3 regions of the Priestia sp. JNUCC 25 genome follow, and region 3 is predicted to be linked to each of the others. Evidence: riboswitches for the same ligand, from Rfam matches in the RefSeq annotation. Region 3 holds a riboswitch; each other region holds the start of a gene.

Evidence for each region. Region 3 has a riboswitch for cyclic di-AMP ahead of JNUCC25_RS02310 (cation:dicarboxylate symporter family transporter). Riboswitches for the same ligand answer to the same signal wherever they lie in the genome.
Region 1: linked by a shared signal. The riboswitch ahead of JNUCC25_RS19600 (potassium channel family protein) and the one ahead of JNUCC25_RS02310 (cation:dicarboxylate symporter family transporter) in region 3 are both predicted to bind cyclic di-AMP.
Region 2: linked by a shared signal. The riboswitch ahead of kdpF (K(+)-transporting ATPase subunit F) and the one ahead of JNUCC25_RS02310 (cation:dicarboxylate symporter family transporter) in region 3 are both predicted to bind cyclic di-AMP.

What each region holds. Positions count from the first base shown of each region.
Region 1 covers NZ_CM132211.1:3,715,882-3,719,159, reverse strand. The annotation lists gene JNUCC25_RS19610 (Lrp/AsnC family transcriptional regulator) at 340-795, opposite strand; gene JNUCC25_RS19605 (carboxymuconolactone decarboxylase family protein) at 916-1,374, shown strand; cyclic di-AMP (ydaO/yuaA leader) riboswitch at 1,490-1,634, shown strand; gene JNUCC25_RS19600 (potassium channel family protein) at 1,759-2,418, shown strand; gene JNUCC25_RS19595 (TrkH family potassium uptake protein) at 2,422-3,278, shown strand, end outside.
Region 2 covers NZ_CM132211.1:2,980,144-2,983,421, reverse strand. The annotation lists gene JNUCC25_RS15225 (undecaprenyldiphospho-muramoylpentapeptide beta-N-acetylglucosaminyltransferase) at 1-465, shown strand, start outside; cyclic di-AMP (ydaO/yuaA leader) riboswitch at 852-994, shown strand; gene JNUCC25_RS15220 (hypothetical protein) at 1,067-1,204, shown strand; cyclic di-AMP (ydaO/yuaA leader) riboswitch at 1,220-1,360, shown strand; gene kdpF (K(+)-transporting ATPase subunit F) at 1,739-1,819, shown strand; gene kdpA (potassium-transporting ATPase subunit KdpA) at 1,844-3,278, shown strand, end outside.
Region 3 covers NZ_CM132211.1:422,890-426,167, reverse strand. The annotation lists gene ytvI (sporulation integral membrane protein YtvI) at 1-333, opposite strand, end outside; gene JNUCC25_RS02310 (cation:dicarboxylate symporter family transporter) at 546-1,805, opposite strand; cyclic di-AMP (ydaO/yuaA leader) riboswitch at 1,912-2,051, opposite strand; gene JNUCC25_RS02305 (undecaprenyl-diphosphate phosphatase) at 2,325-3,149, opposite strand.

The sequences.
Region 1 (3,278 bases), 1.8 Mb from region 3:
TAAAATGAAGTTGTAAAACTTTCATTATTCGGAAAATTTATACCCTCCAGCTTTGGAGGGTTATTTTTTATGCTGTTGGACGAATAAAAGAGGCTGGGACAAAAGTAGTTTAATGGAAAGAAGATCCGAACGATGAATCGTTCGGATTTTTTCGTTAGTATGGTGAACGTATGTTTAATCTATTTATTTGGTTCTAGCTGTTGATTGGAGGGCAAGGCGAAGACTCCTGCGGAAAGCGAAGCCTGGCACAGAAATCAACAGCGGTGTCAAAAGTGATTCATACGAGCTTATTGATCCCATTGTTCGCTTTTAGATTGGACCGCTTTCGTTAGGTTTCAATCACTTTTCATCTTTTAAATGACTCAATAATGCAGGAGCCATCTCCACGTGAGAAAGGGCGATGTGTGAAATCGTTTTGGCATAAGGTGTAATTTCGTTAATAAATTGTTCGAGTACGTGCAGGTGAGGAAGCTGAAGCTTTGTAATAAAGCAGGCTTGCCCGGCGATTCGTTCACAGAATAAAGCGTAGGGATACTGAGAAATAAATCGTTTAAAACGCTCATGCTCTCCGTTTTTCATGGTTACTTCAATAAAACACGACACAGGCAAATGCAGCTTTTCATAATCAATATCGATCGTATATCCTTTTATAACGCCAAAGCTCTCTAGCTGCCTTACTCGCTCTGCCACCGAAGGAGGAGACAGGTTAATTTGTTTTCCTAGCTCTCGTAAGGAAAGGCGGCTGTTTTGCTGCAGCGCCTGCAAAATCGATAAATCAATTTCATCAATTTTCAATTGAAAACCTTCTTTCTCATTAACGTTTCATTTGATTAGTAATAGTAGATAAGATGTTTTATATGTAATCTGAAATTTCCATTTTTCTTACTATAATAATTAAAAAGGAGTGAGTAAAAAATGGCAAGAGTTTTGTTAGCAAACGAAGAGGGAACAAATTTTGAAAAAGCATTGAATTTAATTCCGCATGTAAAAAGATTGTATGATGAGCTTTACGACACGCTTTGGAACAGCGATATAGTAGAAAAAGAGACTAAGGAAAAAATTAGGCTTTATCTAGCAGGTGTTAACGGCTGTGAGACGTGTATGAGCATGTCATATGTAGGCGATGAGACGCTTAATCAAAAAGTGTTAAGAGAAAAAGAGCTGGAAGAAAAAGATCGATTACTGTTTCGATTTATTGATGTATACCGGGTGCGTCCAAGGGAGTTGACGGATGCTGATATGAATCAATTAAAGAAATTTTACAGTGATACGCAGCTGTTAGAGCTTTTGGCTGTTATTAATTTATTTGATCAATTTCACAAAATGATTGTCAGTTTAGATTTATATGATTTTTGCAGCTTGCAGGGCAAGTGAGATCTTCCCTAAAAATATCTTGACAGACAAAATCCACAGGAGTAAGATAGCTTTCGTGAAGTGAAACGCATCATGAATCGAATCGATTATTCTAAAAAATAGATCATAGACATTTGAATAAAAATCGCTTAATCCATTACGGAGCGGAGGACCCATTATTTACGCACATATTGTGCTCCGGGGTGAATCCTTAAAAAGGTAGGGTTACTCTTAAAACCCGAACCCGACAGCTAACTTCGCAAGCGTTTTGAGGGGGAAGAGTGTGGAAAAACACAGGAGCCTTCCTGTGTTTTTTTGCGCTTTTTTTAAGAAAAGGATGTAATTTTTTAGAAAAAGTATAAGCTAAGAGAACACACAGCAGTTGAAGAAAGGAATAAATACATTATGAAAAAACAGTTTGCTGTATTGGGATTAGGTCGTTTTGGAGGCAGTTTGGTTGAAGAGTTTGCTAATCTGGATGTGGATGTGCTCGCTATTGACCGCAATCAAGAGGTAGTAAATAAATTTAGCAACTCAGCTACATATGTTGTGCAAGCAAACGCGATTGATGAAGCTAGCTTAAAGGGGCTAGGTATCCGCAATGTTGATCATGCGCTTATTTCGTTTGGAGATGATATCGAAGCAAGCGTACTCGCAACCATGCTTTTAAAAGATATGGGCGTTAAGCAAGTATGGGTAAAGGCAGTGAATATGTATCATCAAAAAGTGCTCGAAAAAATAGGAGCGGACAAAGTTATTCATCCAGAGCGCGATATCGCTAAGCGTATTGCTCATCACGTGGTGTCAGAAAAAATCATTGATTACATTGAACTGTCAAAGGATTATAGTATTGTCGAAATTGTCGCCTCTAAGAAACTTCATAATAAAACGCTGTTTGATTTAAACATTCGTGCCAAGTACGGCTGCAATATTATCGGCTTTCAGCGAAAAGACGGGGAAATGGTTATTTCGCCTACCGCACATGAAATAATTGAACAAGGAGATATGCTGATTGTTATCGGACATAATCGCGATTTGAACCGTTTTGAAGAAGAAGGAGTTTAACTCATGAAAAAACAAATCATTAAACTTACCCCTCCGCAGCTGCTTGTCTCTATTTTTGGAGGAGGAATTATTATTGGTGCTTTTCTATTGATGATGCCTTTTTCTACTACTGAGCCAATCCGGTGGGTAGACGCCCTTTTTACATCTACTTCCGCTATGACAGTGACCGGCTTAGCCGTCGTAGATACAGGTACACGTTTTACCGTTATCGGTCAAACGATCATTATGCTGTTAATTCAAATAGGCGGTCTTGGCATTATGTCATTTGCCGTGTTGATTTTTATGATGCTAGGTAAAAAAATTGGATTTAAAGAGCGTATGCTCGTTCAGCAGGCCTTAAATCAGACGAGCGTCGGCGGAGTTGTGCTGCTAGTTAAAAGGCTGTTTATCTTTTCATTTTTAATTGAGTTTGTTGCACTTATCTTCTTAGCAATACGCTGGGTTCCGGAATTCGGATGGTCTAAGGGATTGTTCTTTAGCTTGTTTCATTCGATTTCTGCTTTTAATAACGCAGGGTTTGGACTGCTGTCTGATAACTTAGTTCAGTATGTAGGAGACCCTATTATTAACATAACAATTTCTTTTCTGTTCATTATTGGCGGGTTAGGGTTTACCGTCCTTGCTGATATGTGGGTGAAAAAATCGTACAAAAAACTAACGCTGCATTCAAAAATTATGATTATCAGCACGTTTGCGATTAACGTGACTGCAATGCTTTTTATTTTTTTCTTAGAGTACGGCAATTCACATACGCTTGGAAATTTATCATTAGGGGACAAAGCATGGGCGTCTTATTTTCAAGCAGTAACGACAAGAACCGCTGGATTTAATACGATTGATTTAGCTCACCTGCATGACGC
Region 2 (3,278 bases), 2.5 Mb from region 3:
ATCAATGAAATTGTTCGAGAGTCCTTGCCTGAACTGCAAAAGAAATTCCAAATTGTACACCTGTGCGGAAAAGGCAATGTTGATACAAGCCTTGAAAAAGAGTCGGGCTACCGTCAGTTAGAATATGTAAATGAACAGCTTCCAGATGTTCTAGCGGCCACTGATTATGTGATTACACGCGGCGGATCAAATGCTATCTTTGAGTTTTTAGCCCTTCATAAACCGATGATGATTATTCCTTTGTCAAAAGCACAAAGCCGCGGAGATCAAATTTTAAATGCACAGTCCTTTAAGAAAAAAGGCTACTGTATGGTTGTGGAAGAAGAACAGTTAACAAAAGAAGTGTTTTTGCGGGAAGTAAATGAGCTTCAGCAGCAGGCAAGTACGATGAAGCGTACAATGCGTGAAGCAACAAAAACGGATGCCATTTCAATTCTTGTAAATGAAATTGAGAAAATGAGTTAAAAAAAAGGCTGGGACAAACGTACTTTAGCCGAAGTGAAAAACGAACCATTGATCAAGGTGTTTGATTAGTGGTTCGTTTTTTTTGTTAAAGTGAACGTAGGTTTCACCTGTTCAGATCCTTCTAGCAGTTGATTGGAGGGCAAGAAGAAGCCTCCTGCGGAAAGCGAAGTCTTGCACAGAAATCAACTGCGGTGTCACAAGCGGTTCAGCTCATGTATCCCATTTGTTCATCTTTAGATGGGCTACATTCAGTCACAACCTTTTTTTCTTCGAATCTATTATTTTAAAATAATGAATATACATAGAAAAATAAAGCTTTTAAAATTTCAAAAAATGTTGTTGACAGTAAATTTTAACAGGAGTAAGATTACTCTCATGAAACGTTCCACTGTGAAACGCTGAGTCTTTTCTGAAAGAGAAGGAAAGAGCGGAGGACCCAATTATCAGGGGTGAATCTCTTAATTGAGTAGGGTTACTTTCTTGACCCGAACCCGTCAGCTAACTTCGTAAGCGTTAAGAGAGAGGATGGTGTAATCGTGGTCGTTTTCTATAACAGCGGATAGTACGCTCCTTTCAAAATATAGGTGAAAGGAGCGTCAAGATGCATTTATCTAAGCAAATGATTCAATTGATTGAATACCGAGCAATGTGCGACCAGCAATCTTTTGATCTAGCAAACCGCTATTTGTCTACGTTAGCTAATCAAAGTTTTAAACGCAGCAGTAAAAAACATAATTAAGTCTAAAAATTAAATAACAAATATACGCTTAATCAATTATGAGCGGGGGACCCAATATTTTGTACGTATGTACTAGGGGTGAATCTCTTAACTGAGTAGGGTTACTTCCATAACCCGAATCCGACAGCTAACTCCGTAAGCGTTTTGGGAGTAAAAAAATTCGTGTCGATCACGGCTTATTTGTCGTGCATTAAACCGCGGAAGAGAACTCTCTTCTGCGGTTTTTTTAATGGGGAAAATAGGAGAGCAGGCTATGTCTGCACCGTAAAGAGGATATAGTAGGGCTTTTAAAACGAGAGCAACAATACGTGAGGATTAAACAATCAAAGATAACCTTTCGCAGCTAGCTCACTTGGGCGTGATGCTTTACGCACAGAAACAGTCACTACGCTTAATCATGGGTGGTAAGAAACAGTTAGGAGGGAGCAACTTGGATATAATCATGCTTGGAACGCTTGCCATATTAACAGCTGCTATGTACGGAATTATTTGCTGGTCGTCTCATGTAGTAGACGAAAGAGAGGAGAAGTGAACATGTCGTTCATTTTGTTAGGTATTTCAGTTCTCGTTTTAATTTATTTAGTATATGTACTGTTAAATCCAGAACAATTTTAATAAGCGGAGGAATAAAACGTGGGAATTTTTCTACTATCAGTTGCGCTGCTGCTTGTTTTTGTAGCGCTTATTGCAAAGCCCGTAGGTATTTATATAGCGAATGTGTTTTCAAACGATAAAAACACTAGCTTGGTAGGGAAGATAGAATCGGTGATGTTTAAAGCGGCAGGAATTAAAGGGCATAATCAGACGTGGAAGCAATATGCACTTGCTCTCGTTTTGGCGAATACGTTTATGATTTTTGTGGTGTATCTTATCTTCCGGTTTCAAGCGGTACTGCCGCTTAACCCAAGCCACATCAAAGGAATGGATCCGGCCCTTGCTTTTAACACGGCCATTAGTTTTATGACAAATACGAACTTGCAGCACTACAGCGGTGAATCAGGTTTGTCTTATTTCTCGCAGATGGCCGCCGTTGTATTTATGATGTTTGCTGCACCAGCAACAGCCCTTGCAGTAGCAATCGCTTTTATTCGTGGGTTGGCAGGGAAGGACATGGGAAACTTTTTTGTTGATTTTGTGAAATCAATTACGCATGTTTTACTTCCTATTGCTTTTATAACAGGCATTTTATTTGCGTTTTTAGGTGTTCCTCAAACGTTAAGCGGAACGGTGACTGCCCATACATTAGAAGGGGCATCCCAGCAAATAGCAAGGGGACCAGTTGCTTCTTTTCTTTCAATCAAAGAGCTAGGCAACAACGGAGGGGGATTTTTTGGTGTCAATTCAGCTCATCCATTTGAAAATCCTAATGCGTGGAGCAATGTATTACAAATCGTCCTTATGCTTTTGTTGCCAACCGCACTTCCTTTTACGTACGGAAAAATGATCGGACAGCGTAAACAAGGTCGCATCTTGTTTATATCGATGAGTATGCTCTTTATTGTTATCTTAAGTACAGCGTTTGTAACAGAGTGGGGTGGCAACCCTAGACTTGATGCTTTTCATTTGAATGAAGCGAGCGGTTATATGGAAGGGAAAGAAGTTCGTTTTGGTGTCGGCATGTCAACTCTGTACGCCATCGTGACGACAGCAAGTGAAACAGGCGCAGTCAATGCCATGCACGATACCCTTACGCCTCTTACCGGGTTATTGACACTTGGAAATATGATGTTAAATACCGTATTTGGCGGTGTCGGAGCAGGATTTATGAATGTCATGATGTACGTCATCATCGCCGTATTTTTATCAGGTTTAATGGTTGGAAGAACCCCGGAATACGTAGGTAAAAAAATTGAAGGAAAAGAAATGAAGCTCATTGCCGTGACGCTTATTCTGCAGCCGCTGCTAATTTTAGGGGGAACCGCCGTAGCGTTCACTACTCATTTAGGAATGGAAGGTATATCAAACCCAGGCTTTCACGGGTTAAGCCAGGCACTGTATGAATTTACGTCGTCAGCAGCAAACAATGGATCCGGTTTTGAAGGACTCGGTGACGCAACTCCGTTTTGGAACATTT
Region 3 (3,278 bases):
GTTTGAATAGTATTTCCACTTAATAATAGTTGGATAAATCGCGGTTTCATAGATTTCTTTTACAAAGGAAGGCGCTATTTTTGAAAGAGCAACCACTTGCGTAACGATTGTCCGAACAATAAAAAATCCAATAAGTATGAGCGAAACAACATATAAAATGAAGGTCATAAGCACTGCATAGACTCTCTTCATTTTAAAAGATTGATGCAATTTCTGAACAATACCCTCAAGTGCTAATGCTGTTAATAAAGCAAACACAATCGGTAAACTGTAAGGGATTAACAAACATACGATTACTATCGAGGCGATGACCCATATTCGCTTTTTCCACATACTCTACTATCCCCCTACTAGCTAAGCTATCTCTATATTTACTGATAAAGAAAGGAACCAGTGACTGCTTTATATAAGAATAAAATTTGGATATTTTTATACCTGATGTTACATATTATAGGGTCAATTCCCATAATAATAAAGGAATTATTATGAAAAAAGCTACTTATTCTAATTTTTTGAATAGAATAAGTAGCTTTTTAATTTATAAATTAGCCGGCTTTCATGACCTCTGTACCTTTTTTAGGGTCAAATTTGCCTTCTGATTTAGACATTACAATTGCGGCTAGTGTGTTTCCTACTAAGTTAACAACCGTACGTGCCATATCCATGATTCTGTCTACTCCAGCAATGAAGGCTAATCCTTCTGCGGGAACACCGATTGTTCCAAGAGTAGCTAGTAATACAACAAATGATGTTCCTGGCACTGCAGCCATTCCTTTAGATGTAACCATCAATACAAGAATGAGCGTCAGCTGTTGAACGATCGTTAAATCAATACCATACACCTGCGCTAAGAATAACGCTGCAATCGCTTGATAAAGAACGGAACCATCTAGGTTAAATGTATAACCAATTGGTACAACGAACGATACGATAGCTTTTGGACAGCCCATCTTTTCAAGTTTTTCCATGATACGCGGAAGAACTGTCTCAGAACTAGATGTACTGTATGCTAACAACAGTTCATCTTTCATATAGCGGAATAAGTGGAAGATGTTAATTCCTGCCCATTTCGCAATTCCTCCCAATACAACAAGTAGGAAGAAAATTAACGCTAAGTAAACTAAGATAACAAGCTTTCCTAATGAAAGGAGTGAATCTAAGCCGAATTTTGAAACTGTTACACCAATTAAAGCAAATACACCAATTGGAGCCACTTTCATTACAAGGTTTACCACGTGAAACATTGCGTGAGAAACGCCGTCGAAGAATTGTACAACTGGCTTTCCTCTTTCCCCAATTGCCGCTACTCCAAGTGCAAATAACACTGTAAAGAAGATAATTGCTAGCATGTCTCCTTCAACAATTGACTGGAAAAAGTTTGTTGGAACAATGTGTAAGAAAGTTTCAGCCACTGACTTTCCTTCTTGCTGTTCGGATGTTTCAACGTATTGTGAAATATCACTCTTCTGTGCTGAATGAATGTCTACACCTTGCCCAGGATGAAAAATATTAGCAACCAATACACCGATTACAATTGCAAAAGTCGTAATAATTTCAAAATAGAGAATGGTTTTAACGCCGAGCTTTCCGACCTGTTTACCGCTCCCCGCTCCTGCAACTCCAACGACTAAGCTTGAGATAACAATTGGAATAACAATCATCTTAATTAATCTTAAAAATAGGTCTCCTAGCGGCTGTAGGTATGTTACTACACGCGGATCGTTAAACCAAATTACCCCTACAAGAACACCAAGGATTAAACCGGTAAAAATCTGCGTAGCCAAACCAAAACGAATTTTTTTCATAGATGTACCTCCCCAAAGATGTATGACATTTGTATATACTTTTCTGAAAAAACAAAAAAAGACTATTCTTAAGAAAGAACAGCCTTTTACTTACGCTATTTTGGGCTCTTTCTCTCAATAAAGCAAACGGGGTTAACTGTCGGATTCGGAATTGAGAGTTTCCTACCTTTTGTAAGGATTCACCCCAAGGCAGCTTTACTGCCGATAATGATTCCCCCGCTCTATACGATTAAGCTTATTATTCAGTTTTTATAAAATTAAAACGATCTATACGTTGTCATACGTTTTTTACAGTCAATAAAACTAAACAGAAGTCTTACTTTTACTTAACTTTATACTGCACAAATATTAATTTACTATTTTTCGACACGTTTTGTCAATACCCATGTTTGTAAAACGCTTTCAAAAGGCGATAATATATATTTATGCAAAAAAGCTATTGCAACATTGCAATAGCTTTTTCTTGCTCTTTGAGTCTCTATTAGAAGTTTAAGGGACTAAAGAACACGCGTGTTTATTTTATAAAAATACAAAATATAGAATAGCCGCTAAAACAATTCGATATAGTGCAAATGGTACTAATTTGATACGATTAATTAATTTCAGGAAAAAGCGAATAGATACCAGCGCAAAAATAAAGGCGCTGATAAAACCAGCAATAAAAAACGGTAGTGCATCTGATGTGAAATACTGCCAGTTTTTAACCAATGAAAGTCCACTTGCTCCTGCCATGATTGGCACTGCCATAATAAATGTAAAATCTGCGGCTGCCTTATGGCTCATTCCAAGAAGAACCCCTCCTGAAATCGTTGAGCCTGAACGAGAAAAACCTGGCCAAAGAGCAATACATTGAAACAGTCCTATACCCAGTGCTTGTCCATAAGACATTTGGTCCACCGTCTCTACACGCGGACGTTTAGGTCCAAACAAATCTGCTAGAATCATTAATACAGCTCCGACCACTAAGCCAATTAGCACCGTATTTAAAGAAAACAAATGTTCATCAATGTAATCATCAAACAAAAGTCCTAACACTCCTGCGGGTAACAGACCAACAATTACCTGCATTAAATTCAAGCGATTTGTCGGTCCAATTGGAGCAGCTGGTTTTTTTCCTAATCCTAATAAATTAATAAAACGATCTTTAAAAATAACAACTACTGCTAAGATCGACCCTAGCTGAATAACAATTTTAAATGTATTAGCTACTGGAGATGAAAATAATTCTTTTGAATTTAACCACAGGTCATCCACAATAATCATATGCCCAGTTGACGAAACAGGAGCAAACTCTGTTAAACCTTCTACAATCCCTAAAATGATTGCTACAATAATTTCCCACATAAAGCTATGTACCTTGCCTTTCTTTCAAATTAATAAGCTTATCGCTTCGTTTTACATGCTCAACTATTTTCCTATTTTGACACTTGCTTTTTTATCATAATTGTTAAAACTATGAAATACAATGTGTAT